Regions from separate parts of the Labrenzia sp. R5_0 genome, predicted to be linked through region 1. Evidence: predicted binding sites of a transcription regulator. Region 1 holds the regulator's gene; each other region holds the start of a gene.

Region 1 (5,308 bases):
GATCTTGCCGAAGACAAGAACCTGGATGCCGCACACCTGGATCTGGCGGACCAGATGCAGTCCGCCGGCATTCTGGAGAAGCGCTTCAACTGGGCCTTCATCACCGGGACCGATGCTTCCGACAGCCGTCCGGAGCAGGCCGGCATCGGAGCGTCCATGATCGGGTCGCTGTTCATGATGCTGGTGGTGCTGTTCCTGTCGCTGCCGATCGGCGTGGCCGCTTCCATCTACCTGGAAGAGTTCGCTCCGCAGAACAAGTTCACCGATCTGATCGAGGTGAATATCTCCAACCTGGCCGCCGTTCCGTCCATCGTGTTCGGTATTCTCGGTCTGGCGGTGTTCATCCAGTTCATGCATCTGCCGCAATCCGCACCACTGGTGGGTGGTCTGGTACTGACGTTGATGACACTGCCCACGATCATCATATCCACCCGCGCCTCCTTGAAGGCCGTTCCGCCGAGCATCCGCGATGCGGCCCTTGGCATTGGCGCCTCCAAGATGCAGTCTATCTTCCACCATGTCCTGCCGCTGGCAATGCCTGGCATTCTAACCGGCACGATCATCGGTCTGGCACAGGCGCTTGGGGAAACCGCTCCGCTGCTGCTAATCGGGATGGTCGGTTTCATCGCCTCCAATTTCCCGGACGGTGTGGCTGCCGGTTTCTTCTCTCCGAACTCGGCCATGCCGGCCCAGATCTACGAGTGGGCGAAACGCGCCGACCCGGCTTTCTATGAACGCGCTTGGGGCGGGATCATCGTGCTGCTGGTCTTCCTCATGACCATGAACATTATCGCTATCATCCTGCGCCGCAGGTTTGAACGCCGCTGGTAAGGATTGCTCCGATGAACGAGATGCCGAATTTTGAACAGGCGAAAACCATGACCGACAGCAAAATTTCCGCGAACAAGGTGCAGGTCTATTATGGCGATACCCACGCCATCAAGGACGTGGACATCGAGATTCAGCCGCGGTCCGTGACTGCCTTCATCGGTCCCTCCGGATGTGGCAAGTCGACGTTCCTGCGGACGATCAACCGCATGAACGACACCATCGACATCTGCCGTGTGGAAGGGTCGATCAAGATCGACGGTGAAGACATCTACGATCCCAAGGTCGATCCCGTACAGCTGCGCGCCAAGGTTGGCATGGTTTTCCAGAAGCCGAACCCGTTTCCCAAGTCGATCTACGACAACATTGCGTACGGTCCGCGGATCCATGGTCTGGCCCGCAACAAGTCCGAGCTTGATGAAATCGTTGCCTCCAGCCTGCAGAAGGCCGGGCTTTGGGAAGAAGTCAAGAACCGTCTGGACGAGCCGGGCACCGGCATGTCGGGCGGTCAGCAGCAGCGTCTGTGCATTGCCCGTGCGATTGCCGTCAGCCCGGAAGTGATCCTGATGGACGAACCGTGCTCGGCGCTCGACCCCATCGCTACCGCGAAGGTGGAAGAGCTGATCGACGAACTGCGGGAAAACTTCACCATCGTGATCGTGACCCACTCGATGCAGCAGGCTGCCCGTGTGTCTCAGCGTACCGCGTTCTTTCACCTGGGTGTTTTGGTGGAGGAAGGTCTGACGGAGGACATCTTTACCAATCCGAAGGACAAGCGTACGCAGGACTATATTACGGGCCGCTTCGGCTAAGCATTTTTTAGGTTTCTGAAGGGGACACAGGATGTCTGAACATACAGTCTCGGCTTACGATGACGAACTGACGGCCATGGCCGGCAAGGTTGCCGAAATGGGTGGTATTGCCGAAAAGGCTTTCGCCGATGCGGTGTCCGCGCTGGTGTCGCAGGATCTGGAGCTTGCCAAGGCGACGATCAAGGGCGATGTCCGTCTGGACAGCCTTTACAACGAACTTGAAGTGAAGCTGATCGAGCTGATCGTCCGCCGCCAGCCGATGGGGCAGGACCTGCGTGAAATCACTGCCGCAACGCGCATTGCCAATGACCTGGAGCGTGTTGGCGATCTTGCCAAGAACGTTGCCAAGCGCGTCATCGCCATCGACAGCGACTTGCAGTCCAAGAAGCTCGCGATCGGTGTGGAGCACATGACGGAACTCGCTCTTTCGCAGCTCAAGCAGGTGCTGGATGCCTACGCCCGAAAGGATGCGGAAGCCGCCCGCCGGGTTCAGGAAGCCGACGCCGAGGTCGACGCGATCTACACGTCGATCTTTCGCGAACTCCTGACCTACATGATGGAAGACCCGCGGGTCATTACCCAGTGCGTCCATCTCTTGTTCTGCGCAAAGAACATCGAGCGCATCGGCGATCACGCGACGAACATCGCCGAGAACGTCTACTACATGGTCACTGGCGAGCGTTTGCCGGAAGACCGGGCAAAGGTCGACGAAACAGGCGCGGTCTGACCCGCCGGTAATCGTCGGATTTGCTGAAGATCTTAACGGCCGGCGCTTCGGCGCCGGTTGCGGTAATTGGAGCGAGATGTATGCCGAAGGTGCTCATCGTTGAAGACGAAGAACCGCTCAGCCTTCTATTGAGATACAATTTGGAAGCGGAAGGGTACTCGGTCGAGTCCTGTGTCCGGGGTGACGAGGCGGAAATCCGCCTGCGGGAAAGCCTGCCGGATCTGTTGCTGCTCGACTGGATGCTGCCGGGCCTGTCCGGAATTGAACTGTGCCGCCGCCTGCGGGCGCGCGAGGACACCGAGCGCCTGCCGGTCATCATGCTGACGGCACGCGGTGAGGAAGCAGAGCGCATCCGCGGCCTGGCGACCGGTGCCGACGACTACGTGGTCAAGCCCTTCTCGGTACCGGAATTGATGGCCCGCGTGCGCGCCATCCTGCGCCGGGCAAGCCCGGAAGTGGTGTCCAGCATGTTGCGGTCCGGCGATATCGAACTGGATCGCGAAACGCACCGCGTTCGCCGCAACACCAAGGAAATACACCTGGGGCCGACGGAATTCCGCCTGCTGGAATTCCTGATGACATCGCCTGGCCGTGTCTTCTCCCGCGAACAACTGTTGGATGGGGTCTGGGGTCACGATGTCTACGTGGACGAACGCACTGTCGATGTTCACGTCGGTCGCTTGCGCAAGGCTCTGAACAAGGGCAAGGCGAAGGATCCTATCCGTACCGTCCGTGGTGCCGGATACGCCTTCAATGACCAGTTCACCTCTGCCACTGCCTGAGGGCAACTTGCAGAATGGAATTAAGGAGCCCGCTTTCAAGCGGGCTTTTTGTTTCTCAGCGGTTATGTGCCTTTCGCGGAGCAAGGTTCTCTTCTGCGACCACCCCATCAGTTGTGTCGGTGTCGGGGCTGATCCTGCGGTCCCTGTCGTGGCGGAGCGGTCAAACAAGGTTTGATTTGATGGGGCGGAAACGGCATGGAGCGGTGCCAAGAACAAGCCGTGGGAGGTCACTGTTCGGGGTCGGGCATCTGGTCAATGGAAGGCCCAAACAAAAAAAGCCCGCCAAATCGGCGGGCTTTCTCATGAATTGGTTAGGTGCGAGGCTATCAGCCTGCCTGAGCCATCGTCTTGCGATCGCGGCGGCGGTCGGCGACCGGCTGATACGCGATCTTGCAGTGATGAGCGCAGTAGGGGACGCCGGCATCGGATTGGCGGCCGCAGAAGTAGAAGTCGTCGGTCGCCGGGTCGCCAATCGGCCATTTGCAGGTCCGCTCGGTCAGCGTCAGGATGGTAGCCCGCTGCGAGATCGGAACAAGTTCTGCAATCGGCTCTACGCGCGGCTTGGCAGCCACCACTGGAGCCGGCGAGATGTCTGCTTTCAGGGCCGTTGCGCCGATCGACTGCGGATGTGACGTCGTCGGTTTCTTCGGCGCTGCCCCCGTTGCAGGAGCTGCGGTGCGCGGCCGGCGCGGCTTGGCGCTTGAAGAGGTGGACTTGGCGCGGCCGGACAGGCCAAGGCGGTGCACCTTGCCGATCACGGCGTTACGGGTAACACCACCCAGTTCGCCTGCGATCTGGCTTGCGCTCAAGCCGTCGCCCCAAAGCTTTTTGAGAAGCTCAACTCGTTCGTTTGTCCAACTCATTGCCGCACCCTTTAGTTTGACCGTCCTGCGGCCATTAACCCCGTGTTAAGCATGCGCAAGCACGCTTAATGCTGGCAGATCTAGTGCCTCTTGGTGATTTGCCTCACGAGATCTCGTGTCTGATTGCTGAGAGGTTACAATAACGTTAATTTGTCAGGCAACCACTCGACCCAAACCAGTTGGGGATGAAACGACTTTTCCCCAATTATGGCGAGGTCATTGAGAATTTTATGAAATCCGCCCTCCGCGGCACATGAAATGTCTTGTGCGCCATTTCCATTGACAGTGCATGGTACCGGCAGTGTATAAGAAAGCCGCTGCGTGCCGCCTCATCGGGGCGGCACGTTGCGTTTTGGCCCTTCGGCATCTTTTCAAGGTGACGGCCCGGCGTCGGGGCGACGCAGGGGACAGCAGGGGCGTTTAAAGGAGACAAACGAGGTTATGTCCGCGACTGCACTATTCGGAAATTACGCAAGATCGAACCTGTCTTTCGATCATGGGGAAGGCGTCTGGCTGGTTACCACCGATGGCCGACGATTCCTCGATTGCGGTTCCGGCATCGCGGTCAACGCACTCGGTCATGCCCATCCGCATCTGGTCAAGGCGTTGCAGGATCAGGCAGCCAAGCTGTGGCATACCTCCAACCTGCACCAGATCCCGGATGGCGAACGGCTGGCGCAGCGCCTGTGCGCGGAAACCTTTGCCGACAAGGTGCTGTTCGTGAATTCCGGCGCGGAAGCGATGGAAGCTGCCATCAAATGCGCGCGCCGTTATCATTATGACAACGGCAACCCCGAGCGGTTCCACATCGTGACCTTCGAAGGCGCCTTCCATGGCCGGACCATCGCGACCATCGCGGCTGGCGGCCAGGCGAAATATCTTGAAGGCTTTGGCCCGAAGGCTCCCGGTTTTGACCAGGTGCCGGCAGGAGACCTGGATGCGCTGAAAGATGCCATCGGTCCGCAAACGGCCGCGATCGCGATCGAGCCCGTGCAGGGCGAGGGCGGTATCCGCGAAATTCCGGCCGATTTCCTGCGTGCGCTGCGCAAGATCTGTGATGACAACGGCATTCTGCTGATCTTCGACGAGATCCAGACCGGTGTCGGACGGACCGGCAAGCTGTTCGCTCACCAGTGGACGGGCGTGGAACCGGACCTGATGGCAATCGCCAAGGGTATCGGCGGCGGGTTCCCGATGGGCGCATGTCTTGCAACGGCAGAAACGGCAGCGGCGCTGTCCCCCGGGACCCACGGCACCACCTTTGGCGGTAATCCGCTGGCCATGGCAGTCGGCAAT
Region 2 (5,308 bases), on a different contig from region 1:
GTCACCCGTCCAGCTTCACCACGCCATCCTGGTCCGGGCAGGTTTCCAATGCTTCCATCGCGGTGCGGCCGTCGCCCAGTGGGGCGTCGGGCCAGATTTCGGCGAGCGGGATCAGAACGAACGCCCGGTCGCCCATGCGCGGGTGCGGGATTTCGAGGTCGTTTTCGGCAACCTTTTGCAGACCGTAGATCAGAACATCGATGTCCAGCGTTCTCGGTCCCCAGCGCACGTCGCGCACACGTCCGAGTTCGGTCTCGATTTCAAGACAGCGCTTCAGCAGCGCCTGCGGGCTCATGGTGGTATCGATCACCACGCAGCAATTGCGGAAATCGTCCTGCGGCACCGGCCCCCAGGGCGGCGTCCGGTAATCGGAGGACCGGGACACCAGCATGACGCCGGGCGTTTCCTCCAGCCGGCGGATGGCCTCATCCAGATTGGCCTTCGGGTCACCAAGGTTGGATCCGAGCCCGAGCGCACAACGGGTCGGGGCGTCAGCCATCGCATTTTCGGCATTCATTCGACAGGGTTCCGTTCCAGGCGGGTTGCCTCGATCATACGCACGCAATCGGCATGTGGACTTACGTCATGCGCCCGCACAATCGCGGCCCCTTTCAGCATGGCCGTCATGTGAACGGCAACGGATCCGAACAGCCGGTCTTCCGTTTCCGCTTCCAGCACGGCACCGATCATGCGCTTGCGCGACGCACCCGCCAACAGCGGAAGGCCGTGTTTCTTCAGCGTTTCGAAACGGTTCAGAACGATGAAATTCTGGTTGATGGTCTTGCCGAAGCCAAAGCCCGGATCAAGGATCTGCTTTTCCCTGGCGATCCCTGCCTTTTCCGCCAGGTCCATCGAGATTTCGAAGAAATGGTCGATGTCCGAAAGAATGTCCAGTCCGGCATCGGCGGCAAGACGGTTATGCATCATAACCACATGCACGCCGGCCTCGGCAACAACCTCAGCCATGGCCGGATCCTTTTGCAGACCCCACACATCATTGACGATGACCGCCCCTGCCGCGCAGGCACGGCGCGCGATCTCCGCCTTGTAGGTATCGATCGATACGGGCGTTCCCATGTCGATCACCTGATCGAGGATCGGATCGAGCCGCGACCATTCCAGGTCCAGCGGCACCGGTTCGGAGCCCGGCCGCGTGCTTTCGCCGCCGACATCAAGAATATCGGCCCCTTCCAGAATCATTTCCTGTGCACGCCGCAAGGCGGCATCCGCATTGGCGTGGCGCCCGCCATCGGAAAAGGAATCCGGGGTCACGTTCAGGATCCCCATCACGTGGGGGCGTTGGTGTCCGGCGTCGAAACGCGGCGGCTCGTAGGCTGTCGGGGTCGGCATCATTGCGTCCTTTTGACGGTCAGGCACGTGTTTGGCCCGTCTGACACCGACGGTCAAGCGGCACCAATGCGACTTCGCCCTGCTTGACCCCGCTCCAAGGCTGTGGACGATCACGATTTGGAAGCAATTTGGAGGTTCAATCGTTCCGCGGCGGTTTTCCGGCAATCCGCACACGCCGTCATCAAAAATTCGGGAAACGGTCTTGGAACAGACATCCGTCTGTCACGGAGCTTCAGCACCTGATGTTTTTGCCAAGGGACTCGCCCCTGCGGTCCCCAGCCACGGAGCTTGAAAATGTCTTCAAACGTTTCTCGACGCAATTTTCTGAAATCATCGGTTGCGACCGGTCTGGTACTGGCCTCACCGCTGGCCATGCCGGGCCTGTCGCGTGCGGCCTCTCGCCCGCAGATCACGCACGGTCTTCAATCCGGCGACGTTGATGCCAATTCCGGCATGATCTGGGCCCGCTCGGACCGTCCGGCGCAAATGCTGGTTGAGGTCGACACCACCGGCACGTTCGAAACGCCGCGGCGCCTTGCCCCGATCAATGCGCTTCCCGACTCGGATTTTGCCGTCAAGCGACTGCTTGAGAACCTGCCGTCCGATCAGGATGTCTTCTACCGCGTCGCCTTTGCCGACCTGAACGACGTCAATGCCGTATCCGAGCCGATGACCGGCCGCTTCCGCACCGCCCCGGCGTCCCGCCGCAACATTCGTTTCGCCTGGTCGGGCGATACCGCCGGTCAGGGCTGGGGGATCGATACCGACCGCGGCGGCATGAAAACCTACGCCACCATGGCAAAACATCAGCCGGACTTCTTCATCCACTCCGGCGACACGATTTATGCCGATGGCCCGATGAAGGAAACCGTCGAGCTGAAGGACGGCACCGTCTGGAAGAACATCGTCACGGAAGAAAAATCCAAGGTTGCCGAAACGCTGGACGAATATCGCGGCCAGTGGAAATACAACCTCATGGACGAGAACCTCAAGGCGTTCAACGCGGAAGTCCCGACCTTCTTCCAGTGGGACGATCATGAAGTCGTCAACAACTGGTCGTCCTCCAAGGATCTCCTGTCCGACGATCGCTACAGCGAGAAGAACATCCACCTTCTGGCCGCTCGCGCCGGCAGGGCTTTCCACGAGCTGGCTCCCATCCGCTACACCCCGGCCGAGCCGGGCCGCGTCTACCGCAAGATCGCCTATGGTCCGCTGCTGGACGTATTTTTCCTGGACCTGCGCTCCTATCGCGGGCCGAACGGCGCCTCGATGGAAGACACCATGACACCGGCTTCGCGCATCCTCGGCGCCGAGCAGCTTGCCTGGCTGAAGCGTGAACTTCTGAATTCCAACGCCACCTGGAAGGTCATCGCCTGCGACATGCCGATCGGCCTGATCGTCTGGGACAACTGGAAAGACCAGGCCGGCGCCGAAGCGGTTGCCAACGGCGATCACGGCGCACCGAAGGGCCGAGAACTGGAATTCGCCGATCTGCTGCGCTTCATCAAGACGGCAGACATCGACAACATCGTCTGGCTGACCGCCGATGTGCACTACACCGCCGCGCATTATTACAATCCGGACAAGGCCCAGTTCCAGGACTTCAAGCCGTTTTGGGAATTCGTCTCCGGCCCGATCCATGCCGGCACCTTCGGCCCGAACGATCTCGACATGACCTTCGGCCCGGAGCTTAAGTACATCAAGGCCCCGACCGCCGAACAGGGCGCCAACCTGCCCCCGTCCATGGGGCTACAGTTCTTCGGCCTGGTCGACATCGACGGCCAGAGCGAACAGCTCACCGTCCGCCTGATGGACCGTGACGACGTCGAACTGCACACCGTCACGCTGGATCCGATTCGCAAGGCCTGATCAGAGTTTCCAGAAAAAAGAGCGGGCCGGGAAACCGGCCCGTTTGTTTTAAAAAAACCTACCTTCGTCATCCCGGACGCAGCGAAGCGGAGATCCGGGACCGGAGAGCCGAGGTGTTTCCGATGGAGACTTATCATTCGGCGCTGTGCCTCCCCGGTCCCGGCTCGCGCTGCGCTTGGCCGGGATGACGACGGAGAGGCGGATAATGTGCGCCTACTCCGCTGCCGCCGGCTGACGGATCTGGCTGCGCAGGATCAGGAACAGAATGATGCCGGCGATGGGCATACCCGGCAGAATGAAAGCGAGACCGAGGATCGGCTCTCCGAGTGCAGCGATCGCGAGGCTGGCGACAATGCCGCCGCCGAACTGCAGAAAGCCGAGCATGGAACTTGCCGAACCGGCGATGTGCGGGAACGGTGCCATGGATTCGGTGAAGCTTGCCGGCAGAACCAGTGCCAGCGCGAATGTGAACAGCGCCACCGGCCCCATCACCGTCAGGATCGTCGGTTCATGGGTGAGCGTGACATAGCACATCAGAGTTGACGCAACGACCCAGAGGCTAAGCCCGTAGGGCACCAGCTTGCGGGCTTCGAAAAAGCGAAGCAGACGACCCGTGAGGATGGTTCCAGAAATGAAGGAGCCCGACTGGATGATCATGGTCAGCCCGAAGGCGGACGGCGTGAGACCGACTTCATAGATCAGGATGAAAGGCAGGACGGTCGCCAGGGCATAAAGGTTGCCGAGCCCGAAACCGATGAGAAGGCTTGGCGCCAGAAACCTCGGGTCCTTCAGCAAGGTGCCGTAGTTGATCGCCAGTTGCCGCGGATTGAGGTGATGCTTGCCGGGTTGCGGGTTGGTTTCAACCTGAAACACGAGCACCGCAACCATCAGCAAAGCACCGTAGATCACCATGCACCAGAACACTTCCTGCCAGCCGAACAGTTCCAGCACGATTCCGCCGATGGTGGGTGAGATCGCCGGGCCAAGTGCCAGCATCATCGCGATCGTATTCATGATCCTGGCAGAGGCCTGGCCGGTAAACTGGTCGCGGACGATGGCGCGCGACACCGCGATGCCGACCGCAGCCCCCACACCTTGGAGGGCTCGGGCAAAGACCATGAACTCGACAGTCGGTGCGAAGGTCGCCAGCACGCTTGAGACGAGATAGAGAACCAGGAAGGCGACCGTGACCGGCTTTCGCCCAAAGGCGTCCGTCAAAGGGCCGCAAACCAGCTGCGTGACGGCAAAACCGGCAAAATACGCCGTCAGGGTTAGCTTGACCGCTGAATCGGTGGTCCCGAAGGCTTCGACCAGGGCCGGCATGGCCGGGGTATAAAGCGCCATCGAAATGGGGCCGATAGCGACAAGCCCGGCCCCGAGAAGCGATGTACGTCTTGCGCTCATGATTGAGCTGTCGGCGGTCATTTCTGTTTCCCTTTGGAAACCTCCTGCAGCAGGCTGTCCTTCATGGTCTGCAGAAGCGATTCCAGTATCTGCCGTTGGTCGGCGGGAATGTCCTCAAGCGCCCTGGAGCGCACCTCTTGCAGGGCAGTCCCAATTTTCTCAAGCAATGGATCGGCCGACGGCGTCAGCTCGATTATCTTGGCCCGGCGGTCGTTCGGGTCCTGGCAGCGGCGGATCAATCCGGCCTTTTCGAGCGTGTCGAGGTACCCGACCAGGGTCATAGGCTCGACATACATCGCATCTGCCAGAACGGCCTGCCGTTGACCCGGAAGTCGCCAGACATAAAACAGCGTACGCGCTTCTCCGGCAGTCAGACCAGTGTCGACCTTGGATAACTCCGCCTCGAAGTTTCGCCGCAGCAACCGTGCCAGATCAACGACCAGCATGGTGACACCGACATTCGGAGTTGGAACTCCCATCGCCACCCCATTTTAGTAAGGTTACCTTACGAATACGGCGCTTCAGGAAGCACTGTCAATGCGTAGATGTGACATTGCGTTGCACAATTCCCTCGCGCCACGTATAAAGGCGCCAAATTCGGCGCGGATGCCGATCCATAGCATAATCAACTTCCAGACAAGCTGCGGGTCCCCAAGGGCCCGTTCTGTCTTTTGGAGCCACTCAT
Region 3 (5,308 bases), 770 kb from region 1:
ATGGAGTAGTAGCCGTAGCTGCCGTCGTTGTTGACCTTGACCAGAACCGGCTCAACGGCTTCCGGGTCGGTCAGGAAGACTTTTGCGTAGCCGGAAGCACCGAGCCAGGCCATGTCGAGGTTACCGCCGAGCAGGCCTTCGATAACGCCGTTGTAGTCTGCCGGAGCAAACAGCTTTGTCGGAACGCCGAGCAGTTCCTCGGTCTTTTCGCGCAGGCATTCGTTGGCACGCAGACGGTCGGAAGCATTTTCGCCGCCGAGCAGGCCGATACGGAATTCCGTGATTTCCGCTGCACCGGCAACAGAAGCGTTCAGAGCGATCATGCTGACGGCAGCAAGCGCAGCAACTTTAGCAACGAGTTTCATTTGGGACACTCCCCGAGAGTTCTCAATTTTGATGACGTTAAGCGGGTGCGCAGCCGGATCAGACCGCTGCTGCCGCCGGGGTCATCGCACCGGCGGATTCTCTGGAACCGGACTGGCCGGCATCGATGGCGGTGGATGTCGCCGCCTCGTTAAAGCTCTCATCGGCACCGTAGATTTCGCGTGCGACAGCCGTGGTCAGCGCTTCCGGCGCCCCGTCGAACACGAGGAAACCGTCGCGCATGCCAATCACCCGGTCGCAATAGGTCCGGGCAGTGTCGAGCGTGTGCAGGTTGCAGATGACGATCTTGTTGTCGCGCTCGTGAATTTCACGCAGCGCATCCATGACGATCTTGGCATTCATCGGATCGAGCGAGGCAATCGGCTCGTCCGCCAGGATCATGTGCGGGTCCTGCATAAGAGCGCGGGCAATCGCAACACGCTGCTGCTGACCTCCGGACAACTCCTCGGCCCGCTTGGTGGCTTCCTGGGCAATGCCCAGTCTGTCGAGCGCACCAAGCGCGGAATTGACGTCTTCCTGGCTGAAGATGTTGAAGAGGCTCTTCAAGGTGCCGTGACCGTTGAGGCGCCCCAACATGACGTTGGTGACAACATCCAGGCGCGGCACCAGGTTGAACTGCTGGAACACCATGGCGCAGTCGCGCTGCCAGCGGCGCATCATGCCGCCTTTCAGGCTGAGAATGTCCCGGCCATCGAACAGGATCTGTCCGGCGCTGGCGGGGGTCAGCCGGTTGATCATGCGCAGCAAGGTTGACTTGCCGGCACCGGAGCGACCGATGATCCCGACCATCTGCGGTTTTTCGATATTAAAACTTACTTTGTTGACCGCGGTCCGAGACCCGAAGGTCTTGGTGACTTCCTGAAATTGAATCACGCGCCAGCCCTGTCCGTTGTGTTCGTCGTGCTGCGCGACAAGAGCCACCGGACCATTACAGAAAAATGACATTCCTTTGTCGGGGAGCCCAAAATTTTATGACAAATCAATGACATCCCTGCCTGAAGCATCGGCAGAACAACCATCTCCGTCGGGAATTCCGCAGCGCTCTCAGCGCTTTCCGAGCCCCCTTGGCGTCACACATGCCTGGCTGAAATTTACTCGGAAATCAGTGCTCAAATACAAGGCTTCTACCCGCCAAATGCCGTTTTCACCGCTGTGGATGCATGCAAAAAAAGTAACGGGAGTCACGCCAGTGTCATCAAAGCGTCACGACCGGCGCCAGCAACACGGCTACAAACCGTTTCCGCACTCCTTCCAACGCTATATGGAGCATCCATGTCCGCCCCGACCCAGAAGCCTTCCCTGACCGAAGCCCCGAACATTCACCCGGAGGCCAGGGTGCTGAATTGTGATCTCGGCATCTGGACCGAGGTTGGCGCACGCACGGAAATGCGCGAAAGCAGCATGGGGGACTATTCCTATATCGTGCAGGAAGGTGATGTCGTCTGGTCGACCATCGGCAAGTTCTGTTCCATCGCCCGCCGCGTCCGCATCAATCCGGGAAACCACGCAACCTGGCGCGCCTCCCAGCATCACTTCACCTACCGCGCTGCTGCCTATGACCTTGGCGAAGACGACGCGGATTTCTTCCAGTGGCGCAAGGACGACTGGGTCACCATTGGCCATGATGTGTGGATCGGCCACAATGTCACGGTGCTTGCCGGCGTCTCGATCGGCACCGGAGCTATTGTTGCAGCCGGGGCAGTCGTTTCCAAGGATGTCGCCCCCTACACCGTTGTTGGCGGTGTGGCCGCCAGGGAAATCAAACGGCGTTTTACCGAACAGCAGGAACAGGCGCTGATCGATATCTCCTGGTGGGACTGGTCCCATGAAGAGCTGAAGCAGCGGCTGCCCGATTTTCGCAAGTTGTCGATCGACGCGTTCATCGAGAAGTATCGCTGATCCTGCAGGTGGCGCGGACACCTGCTCAGGTGAGCCGTGCCTTCTTTTCCCGCTGCAAAAAATTCCCGGGACGCGTTACACTTGCACCATGCAAACAGAAACCGCCGTTCTTGAAAGCAGTCTTGGACCGTCGCTGCGGCGCTGGCGCGTACTGAACCGGGTCAAGCAGGAAGCTCTGGCGTATGAACTCGGCGTCTCGCAGACGAGGATATCGCGCTGGGAGAGTGGCAAGTTGCAGCCGGACGACAGCAACAGGGCGAAGATCACCCGTCTGCTGAGGGCACGTCCGGAGAGCGCCGCCGACAAGGCCCTGCTTGATCTTGTCTCCCGGTCCGCGATTCCCGTGCATCTGGTCTGCGACCTCACACACAGGCTGCTGGCCATGTCCGTACCGCGTGCCTGCGAATGGCGCGCACCGGTGAACGAGTTTCTGAACCGGCCCCTGTGGCGTTTTGCGTCCGAAGGCATCCGGGCAACAGAGCACAGACTGACAGACTATGGCTGGTTCGAGCCGGATGCTCCTGACATTGTCTACCGAACGGAACACGTCGATTTCCCGGAAATGACCATCCCGGAGAGCATCATCCGGATTTCGCGCCTGCCGCTGTCAGACGGACGGTTTGCGCGGCTGGTCCGTGAAGAACAGGATGCTGCATAAATTATGCGGTAACTCGTCTGGCGCGGTGGCCCGCAATAATCTGGCCACCATGACAAAGACGCCCCCTTCCCTCGATCTTCCTGAAATTTCCCACACCAGACTGACGGGCCTGCTGGACTTCCTTCAGGCTGCAGAGCAGCTGAAAGACACAGTTCGCTCGGGAACGACAACCGGCGGCAGGCCGGAGAGCACTGCCGAACATAGCTGGCGACTGGCCTTGATGGTTCTGTTGTTCGAACCAGAGCTGAAAGAAATCGACTTGCTCAAACTCCTGAAGCTGACGCTTGTGCATGACCTGGGCGAAGCCATCTCCGGAGATGTCCCCGCTCCACTCCAGACGCCGGGTGACGACCGTCAGGAACGCGAGAGGCGGGACTTCCTGACCTTGTGTGAGCTGCTGCCGGGTGACGTGGCTGGGGAGCTAACCTCCCTCTGGGATGAGTATGCAGCGGCACGAACCGTCGAAGCCCGACTTGCCAAGGCGTTCGACAAGCTGGAGACCATGCTTCAGCACGTTCTGATGCCAAGGCAAGCGCCTTCATTTTATGAGTTCAACCTCGGTTACGGCCGTGATCGCACCGATTGCAGTGCTCTCACGCGCCAGTTGCGGGAGGAAGTCGACGAGCTGACCCGCACCATGATGACGGGCGCCGGACGGGAAATCGCCTGATTGCACCAGAGACTTTGCCGCTCAAGTGTGCCTGGTGCCTTGCCGGGCGGTCAGCAAAAAAGGTCAGGCAGGTTCTTATTTTTCGTGTTTGGGTTTACCCTTCTGGTTGTGCCGTCCAGTCACTGCCGGAGGAACCAGCATGTACACCATTCTGCCCCGCAGCCAGGGTGCCGTTCTCGGTGTCGAGATTTCCGGAAAAATCGATATTGATCAGGAAAAGAACCTGATCGCCAAGGCCGAGGAGATGATTGAAGATCAGGGCAAGATCAGCGTTCTGGTCGTTCTTGGCGATCATGTCGGCGTTTCCTTCGAGGCCGCCAAGGCGGACATCCGGTGGGTGCTTGCCAACATGCAGCATCTCAACAAGATCGCCATCGTTACGGACAGCAAGCTGCTTGCCACCCTCGTTGCGATCGACGCCACGTTTGCACGGATGGTCGGCATTCAGGAAAAGCACTTCGACCGGGATGAAATCGATATCGCCTGGCACTGGATCGAAACGCCAGTCTGAGGTCAAGCCGTTGGCGATTTCTGCCACTGAGGCTGCCGTCCAGCCTCATCTGGCAGGTCAGTGCGGAAACTCAGGCGTCAGCGAGCTGTTCATCACTCAGGAAGGCAACCTGGTTCACCTTGCCGTCCCTGACCTCGATCATCTGGCCCTGAGGCACTTCCATCCAGCATCCGCGGGCTTCATCCAGCGGTTCGGACACCACCATCACACCGTCGTCATACACCCGGTAATAGAGCGTCGGTGCCAGGTTGTCAGAAGCATAGCGGGCGGCATAGAGCGTTTCACCATCCGACCAGCCGGCAGCAAAACGCATGTGCGGCGTCGTTCCGGCGTATTTGGACAGGGCTTCTGCTTCGAACACAGCTCTCGCCATGGCCGCGCGCGGGTGGAGATTGAGTCCATAGGCGAGCGCGACCAGAAACAGACTTTCGCTGTCGGTGCCGCCAATGCGGTCGCGGTAAAGGTCGTCCGGGATCATGTTGTCGAGGCGACGCTTCACCTTGTCGTAGCCGCCGACCTGACCGTTATGCATGAAGGTCCAGCGCTGGAACGTGAAAGGATGGCAGTTGTCTCGCGTGGTCGCCGTTCCGGTTGAGGCGCGCACATGTGCCAGGAAGTGGCGAGACCGGATGTGCTTGGAGATCTGCAACAGGTTTGGATCCGACCAGGCGGGCCGGACGTCCTTGTAGACACAAGGAGTGTCCCGGTCGCCGTACCAGGCAACGCCGAACCCGTCGGCATTGACCGATGTCTTGCAGGACAGCGCGTTGCGGCTCTGGTCGATCAGCGAATGCGCCGGATCGCAAATGACTTCTTCCAGGTATTTGGGAGCTCCGCTCCAGGCAGCCCAGCGGCACATGTCGACTTGGTGTCCTTCAAGCAGCGTCTTGCATGGCCTTGAACCGGGCCGTGGTTTCATCGCACGCGTAGTAATCCGCGGCCGGATAAGGATGCAGCGCCAGATCTTCGACGGCGGCAATGATCTTGTCCGCCTTGTCTACTGTCATGAGCACTGAAAAATTGAGCCGTGTCCAGCCGGGTTTCTTCAGTTCTTCACCGGAAAGAATACCGGCCCTCAACGCTTCGGACTGTTCCGGACCGATATCCAGCAACCGATGGGCATAGGGCCCGGCACAGGCGCAGCCACCACGGGCCTGGATGCCATAGATGTCCGACAGCATGCGGG
Region 4 (5,308 bases), on a different contig from region 1:
ACCGACATCGGATAATAGGTGCCACCTTTGACGGTGGCGTCATTGGCGAGGATCATCACCTCGCGGCCTTCAATCCGGCCGATGCCCGCGATCATGCCGGCGGCGGGGGCCGCGCCCTCGTACATCTCGTGGGCGGCCAGCATGCCGACTTCCAGGAAGGGTGAGCCGGGATCGAGCAGGCGGGAGACGCGTTCGCGCGGCAGGATCTTGCCGCGGGACACATGACGCTGTCGGGCGGTCTCGCCACCACCGTCCAGGGCTGTCTGGGCTGCTGCCTTGACGGTGTCCATGGCCGCTTCGTGGGCAGCGCGGTTTGCTGCAAACTGTTCGCTTCTCGGCGATAGGCTCGATTTCAGGATGCTCATGTCACCCGGTCTCCCTTGGATCAACCTTGTGGACGGTCGATTGAGTTCAGTTGCTTGCTCCCCACGCGTCCGGTTTCACGCCTGAGGGGCCGGAATGTCTCGGTTCTCCGGCGCAACGGCCTTGCGCGCCAGGTCCAGGTAAATCTCTTCGATATCCAGTTTCGACAGGCGGCCGCCTTGGCGGTACCAGCTAGGAATGCCAGTCAGCATGGCGATGATCGCGCGGGTGGCGACCCTCGGTTCGCGTACGCTGTAGCGCCCTTCAGCGGAGCCGGTTTCCAGAATAGCCGTCAGGATGCCCTCGTAGCGACGGCGCTCCGCTTCGACGATGTCGAAGTTGTCCGGTTCGAGATTGCGCAGTTCCATGTAGGAAATGAACACCTCGTCCGCCCGTTCCAGGTGATAGCGGATGTGAAAGCGGACAAAACGCTCCAGCGGGTCCATGTCAGCCGCAAAAGCCGCTTCGTCCCAGGCAGCAAGGAGTTCGCCCATGTGGGCGAGCATCAGGTCCTTCAGGATATCCTGCTTGGTCGGAAAATGGTTGTAGAGCGCGCCTGGCTGAACGCCGACATCGGCGGCGATTTCGCGCATGGAGACAGCGGCATAACCGTTGGCGGCAAAGCGTTTCAGGGCTGCCTTGCGCACACGTGCGGCAGTCTCCTGGCCTTTCGCGCCCGTTCTGGATCGGCTTTGCGGTCTTGCGGCTGCACTTGCCATCTTGGTTCTCCCTATCGCAAAAAATAAATGAACGTTCGTTCATTTGCAAGGGTAATTTGAGTGCGAAAGCGTTGCTGCTAGAAAGAATGACAGGGGAACAGGCGCGACTGTCAAAAAACTTTCATGGATAACCTGTTCACAGTCCTTGAGCATTCTGCGTCCGGTTGAATGCGCTGACGAACCTGGGCGTACCTCCGGGATGTATTTCAAAGGAACCGATTGATGACCGAAGAAAGTGCAAAAACCTGGGTTGAAGCGGAATGGGCAGACAGCCTGGACGAAGAGCTGGAAATGGAGATCGACGATTTTCTCGTCGCCAAGGATCTCGCCTTCATCTCCGCGAAGAAGCACAAGTCGACCATCGACCGGAACACCTATTTCCACGAGTTGCTGCGTCTGCAGGCCGAACTGGTGAAGCTGCAGGACTGGGTGCAGCATACCGGTGAGAAGATCGTGATCATCTTCGAGGGGCGCGACGCCGCCGGCAAGGGCGGGGTCATCAAGCGCATCGCGCAAAGGCTCAATCCGCGTGTCGCCCGTGTCGTGGCGCTGCCGGCACCAACCGACCGTGAAAAGACCCAGTGGTACTTCCAGCGCTACGTGCCGCATCTGCCAGCCGCCGGAGAAATGGTGTTGTTCGACCGCTCCTGGTACAACCGCTCCGGCGTCGAGCGCGTCATGGGCTTTGCCAGCGATAGCCAGGTGGAGGAGTTCTTCCACGATGTGCCGGAATTCGAGCGCATGATCGTGCGCTCCGGTGTGCGGCTGATCAAATACTGGTTCTCCATTACGGACGAAGAACAGCAGCTGCGCTTCCTGATGCGCATCCACGATCCGCTGAAGCAGTGGAAACTGTCGCCGATGGACCTGGAATCCCGCGTGCGCTGGGAGGATTACACCAAGGCCAAGGAAGAAACCTTCGAGCGGACCAATATTCCCGAAGCACCCTGGTTCATCGTGGAAGGCAACGACAAGAAGCAGGCGCGCCTCAACTGCATCAGCCACCTCCTGTCGATGATCCCTTACGAAGATATCCCGCACGACCCCATCAAGCTGCCGGAACGGGTCTACAATTCCGATTATGAGCGCAAGGTCCTGCCGGAACATCTCTACGTGCCGGAGAAATTCTGAGCCGGGACAGTGCTCCCTTCACGGGGGCGGCGCTGCTGTGTGAAATCGCGGTGAAAGACCTTCGATGTCTCCCCGGATCTCCGCTACGCTTGTCCGGGGGGGCGAGATTGATGTGACTGCCGCCCGCGTCCAGCCGATGAGGCCGGATTCAAATCAGCTTTTCACCAGCGAGCAGGCCTTTCTCCGGCCTTTCTGCCCTTGCGGAGTTAAATCGTTTTATGTCATCTGGCGTGCGTACCTCAAAATCATGGGAAGGATGCCGGCATGACGGAAAAGACTATCAGGTGGGGGATCGTTTCGACCGCGAAAATCGGTCTTGATAAGGTCATTCCGGGCATCCAGCGGTCGAAGACCGGCACCGCCTATGCGATTGCTTCGCGAGATCTCGACCGGGCAAAGGAAGCAGCGAAGGGTCTCGGCATCGAGAAGGCCTACGGATCATACGAGGAGCTGCTCGCAGATCCGGAGATCGACGCGATCTACAATCCGCTGCCCAACCACATGCATGTGCCCGTGACGATCCAGGCGGTGAACGCGGGCAAGCACGTGCTTTGCGAAAAGCCGGTGGCTCTCAATGCCGAAGAGGCAAAGCAGCTTCTGGACCTGCCGAAAGACAAGCTGGTTGCCGAAGGCTTCATGGTTCGGGCCCACCCGCAATGGATCAAGGCGCGCGAGATCGTGCGGTCCGGCGATCTGGGGGAGCTGAAGGCGATCCAGACCTTCTTCAGCTACTACAACGATGACCCGGGCAACATCCGCAACAAGGCGGATATCGGTGGGGGTGCGCTGCTCGACATCGGTTGCTACACGATGCTGGCCGGCCGGTATTTCTTCGATGCCGAACCTCAGCGGGTCGTTTCGCTGATCGACCGGGATCCCGCCTTCGGCACCGACCGCATGACCAGTGCCCTGCTCGACTTCGGCAACAACCGGCATCTCAACTTCACCGTCTCGACCCAGCTGACGCCTTATCAGCGCATTCATCTGGTCGGTACGAAGAAGCGGCTGGAAATCGTCATCCCGTTCAACGCGCCGCAGGGCGAAGCTGTTCAGATCCGGCTTGACGACGGTTCGCTGCTCGGCGATGCGGCGATGCAGTCGGATATCATCGCGCCTTGCGATCAATATGCCGAACTGGCGGATGTGTTTGGCCGGGCGATCACCGGTGAAGCGCCACTTCCTTATGGCGCGGAAGATGCCGTCCAGAACATGAAAATCCTCGACGCTATCTTCGCGTCGGCCGAAAAGGATGGCTGGGTCAGCATCGGTTAAGCCGTTCGCACACCCTGCCTCCCGCAAAGCCAGGTCCCGGCCTCGAGCCGGGACCTGTTTTTTGAGGAGACCGCGGCGCAAAGGCCTGCGCAGCCACGAAAGGACTTGGCGTGGTTGAAAAGTCGCCTTGTGTTCAAATCTCCACAAAAGCGAACCCGTTGTCGCGTGTTTCCAGGCATCCGAACCTGTCGGTAGACAGGTGCGTCGCGGCGAAAGGGATCCTGTCTGCCGACAGCCTGTCTAACAGAGCCCTTCTTGTTTTCACGGCCAGATCCGGGTCACTGTCGAGCGCATAGCGGACGTCCGGATTGGTAAATTGCAGCGCATCCGACACCACGACATCCGCGAGCAGAATGGCTTCCTTGTTGCCTGAAGAAAGGTGCAAGGCCTGATGGCCAGGGGTGTGGCCGGGCGCTGAGAGCAGGGTGATGCCATCGCCAATGTCGGCATCGCCACGATGAAGCCGCAGCTGATTGCCGACCGGTTTCGCAAGCGCCTGAATGAGACCCACCAGTGGCCGTTTGTCTTCCGGCACGGAGGTCAGCAGGGCTGCGTCGGTCCAGAAGTCCCACTCGGCGGCCTGAACGTGGATCTCTGCATTCGGGAAGAGACTGCTGCCGTTCAGTGACAGTCCGCCGATATGATCGGCATGCATGTGGGTAATGACGATATCGGTCACCGCTGCGCGCTCTTCGGTCTTTTCCGGAGCCTGCCATGTCAGCGTGCCGCTGGCCGGAAATCGTTCCTTCAGATATTCGCCCGATCCGGTGTCGACCAGGATCTTGCGGGTGCCGGTCTCAATCAACCAGGTATTGGCGCCAAAGCGTGTGCTCGGGCTGACGGCGTCCTGTTCGGTCTGTGTCACGTTGGAAAAATAGGCTGCGGGAATGTCGAGATAACCGTCCGACAGGGCCGTGACGGTCAGGTTGCCGAGTGCAAGACAGGAAGCTGATTTATCGAGAGTGCCGAGCATAGGGGTCTCCATGTGTTTGTGCTTTGGAGAAACCTAACTTCGAGCATCTTTCAGGGCGATTGGCGCAAATGACAAAGAATGTGCTAAATCAGCCAAATGGACCAATCGCTGTCGATCGCCATTCTCGCTTATCCGGGATCCTTGAAATCCGCTGTCTACGGGCTCCAGGATATTCTGGGCCATGCGGCGCGGATCAGCGATACCGGGATGAAACTGGATCTGTTGGAGGATTTTTCTGCGGCAGTGGACCGATATGACGCGGTAGTCCTGCCGCCCTCGGCAGGGACTGTCCGTCTGGAAGAGGTTCCGGCTCTTCCTGCTTTTCTCCAGCATTTGCACGGTCGCGGCGCTGTTGTCTGTTCGGCCTGTACCGGGCTGACATTCGTTGCGGCGGCCGGTCTGGCGGAGGGGCGCAAGGTTACGACCCATTGGGGACTGGAACAGCGTTTGTCAGCAACCTATCCGGACCTCAGGCTCGATACGGACAGGCTGCTGATCGAATATTCCGACCTGATCACGGCCGGAGGCCTCATGGCCTGGGTCGATCTTGCGCTGGCGCTCATCGAGCGGTTTCTGGGGTACCCGGTGGCCGTTGCCACGGCGCGGCATTTCATTGTCGACTTTCGCCGCCGCGACCAGCGCCGGTTCAGGCGCTTCCTGCCTGAACTTCGGCACGGCGATGCTTCCATCTTGAAAGTGCAGCATTTCCTGGAAACCCGGTCGGGTGACGACGTGAGCGTTGCCGATATGGTGCGCACCAGCGGGCTGCCGGCGCGGACCTTTCAAAGGCGCTTCAAGCTGGCAACGGGACTTGCCCCGAAACAGTATCTCCAGGAGCTTCGCATTGAAC

The links. The regulator PhoB, encoded in region 1, activates phosphate uptake and scavenging genes when phosphate is short. The targets are predictions, from matches to a motif close to TGTCATNNANCTGTCAT.
Region 2: a site for PhoB is predicted at 1,560-1,576, ahead of J7447_RS22555 (alkaline phosphatase). Genes of this name have one in related genera too.
Region 3: a site for PhoB is predicted at 1,356-1,372, ahead of phnC (phosphonate ABC transporter ATP-binding protein). Genes of this name have one in related genera too.
Region 4: a site for PhoB is predicted at 1,191-1,207, ahead of ppk2 (polyphosphate kinase 2). Genes of this name have one in related genera too.

The regions. Positions count from the first base shown of each region.
Region 1 is NZ_JAGHRK010000001.1:245,527-250,834, forward strand. Features, by position in the region: gene pstA (phosphate ABC transporter permease PstA) at 1-831, shown strand, start outside; gene pstB (phosphate ABC transporter ATP-binding protein PstB) at 879-1,640, shown strand; gene phoU (phosphate signaling complex protein PhoU) at 1,672-2,367, shown strand; gene phoB (phosphate regulon transcriptional regulator PhoB) at 2,448-3,149, shown strand; gene J7447_RS01160 (GcrA family cell cycle regulator) at 3,476-4,012, opposite strand; gene J7447_RS01165 (aspartate aminotransferase family protein) at 4,454-5,308, shown strand, end outside.
Region 2 is NZ_JAGHRK010000004.1:556,545-561,852, reverse strand. Features, by position in the region: gene folK (2-amino-4-hydroxy-6-hydroxymethyldihydropteridine diphosphokinase) at 2-517, opposite strand; gene folP (dihydropteroate synthase) at 514-1,350, opposite strand; gene J7447_RS22555 (alkaline phosphatase) at 1,645-3,219, shown strand; gene J7447_RS22550 (multidrug effflux MFS transporter) at 3,433-4,644, opposite strand; gene J7447_RS22545 (MarR family transcriptional regulator) at 4,641-5,102, opposite strand; gene typA (translational GTPase TypA) at 5,307-5,308, shown strand, end outside.
Region 3 is NZ_JAGHRK010000001.1:1,020,489-1,025,796, reverse strand. Features, by position in the region: gene phnD (phosphonate ABC transporter substrate-binding protein) at 1-365, opposite strand, end outside; gene phnC (phosphonate ABC transporter ATP-binding protein) at 424-1,257, opposite strand; gene J7447_RS04740 (DapH/DapD/GlmU-related protein) at 1,657-2,283, shown strand; gene J7447_RS04735 (helix-turn-helix transcriptional regulator) at 2,372-2,941, shown strand; gene J7447_RS04730 (HD domain-containing protein) at 2,931-3,611, shown strand; gene J7447_RS04725 (STAS/SEC14 domain-containing protein) at 3,751-4,122, shown strand; gene J7447_RS04720 (class II glutamine amidotransferase) at 4,193-4,981, opposite strand; gene J7447_RS04715 (aminotransferase class V-fold PLP-dependent enzyme) at 4,998-5,308, opposite strand, start outside.
Region 4 is NZ_JAGHRK010000004.1:651,777-657,084, forward strand. Features, by position in the region: gene J7447_RS23020 (carboxyl transferase domain-containing protein) at 1-365, opposite strand, end outside; gene J7447_RS23025 (TetR/AcrR family transcriptional regulator) at 441-1,082, opposite strand; gene ppk2 (polyphosphate kinase 2) at 1,305-2,213, shown strand; gene J7447_RS23035 (Gfo/Idh/MocA family oxidoreductase) at 2,478-3,485, shown strand; gene J7447_RS23040 (MBL fold metallo-hydrolase) at 3,619-4,458, opposite strand; gene J7447_RS23045 (helix-turn-helix domain-containing protein) at 4,555-5,308, shown strand, end outside.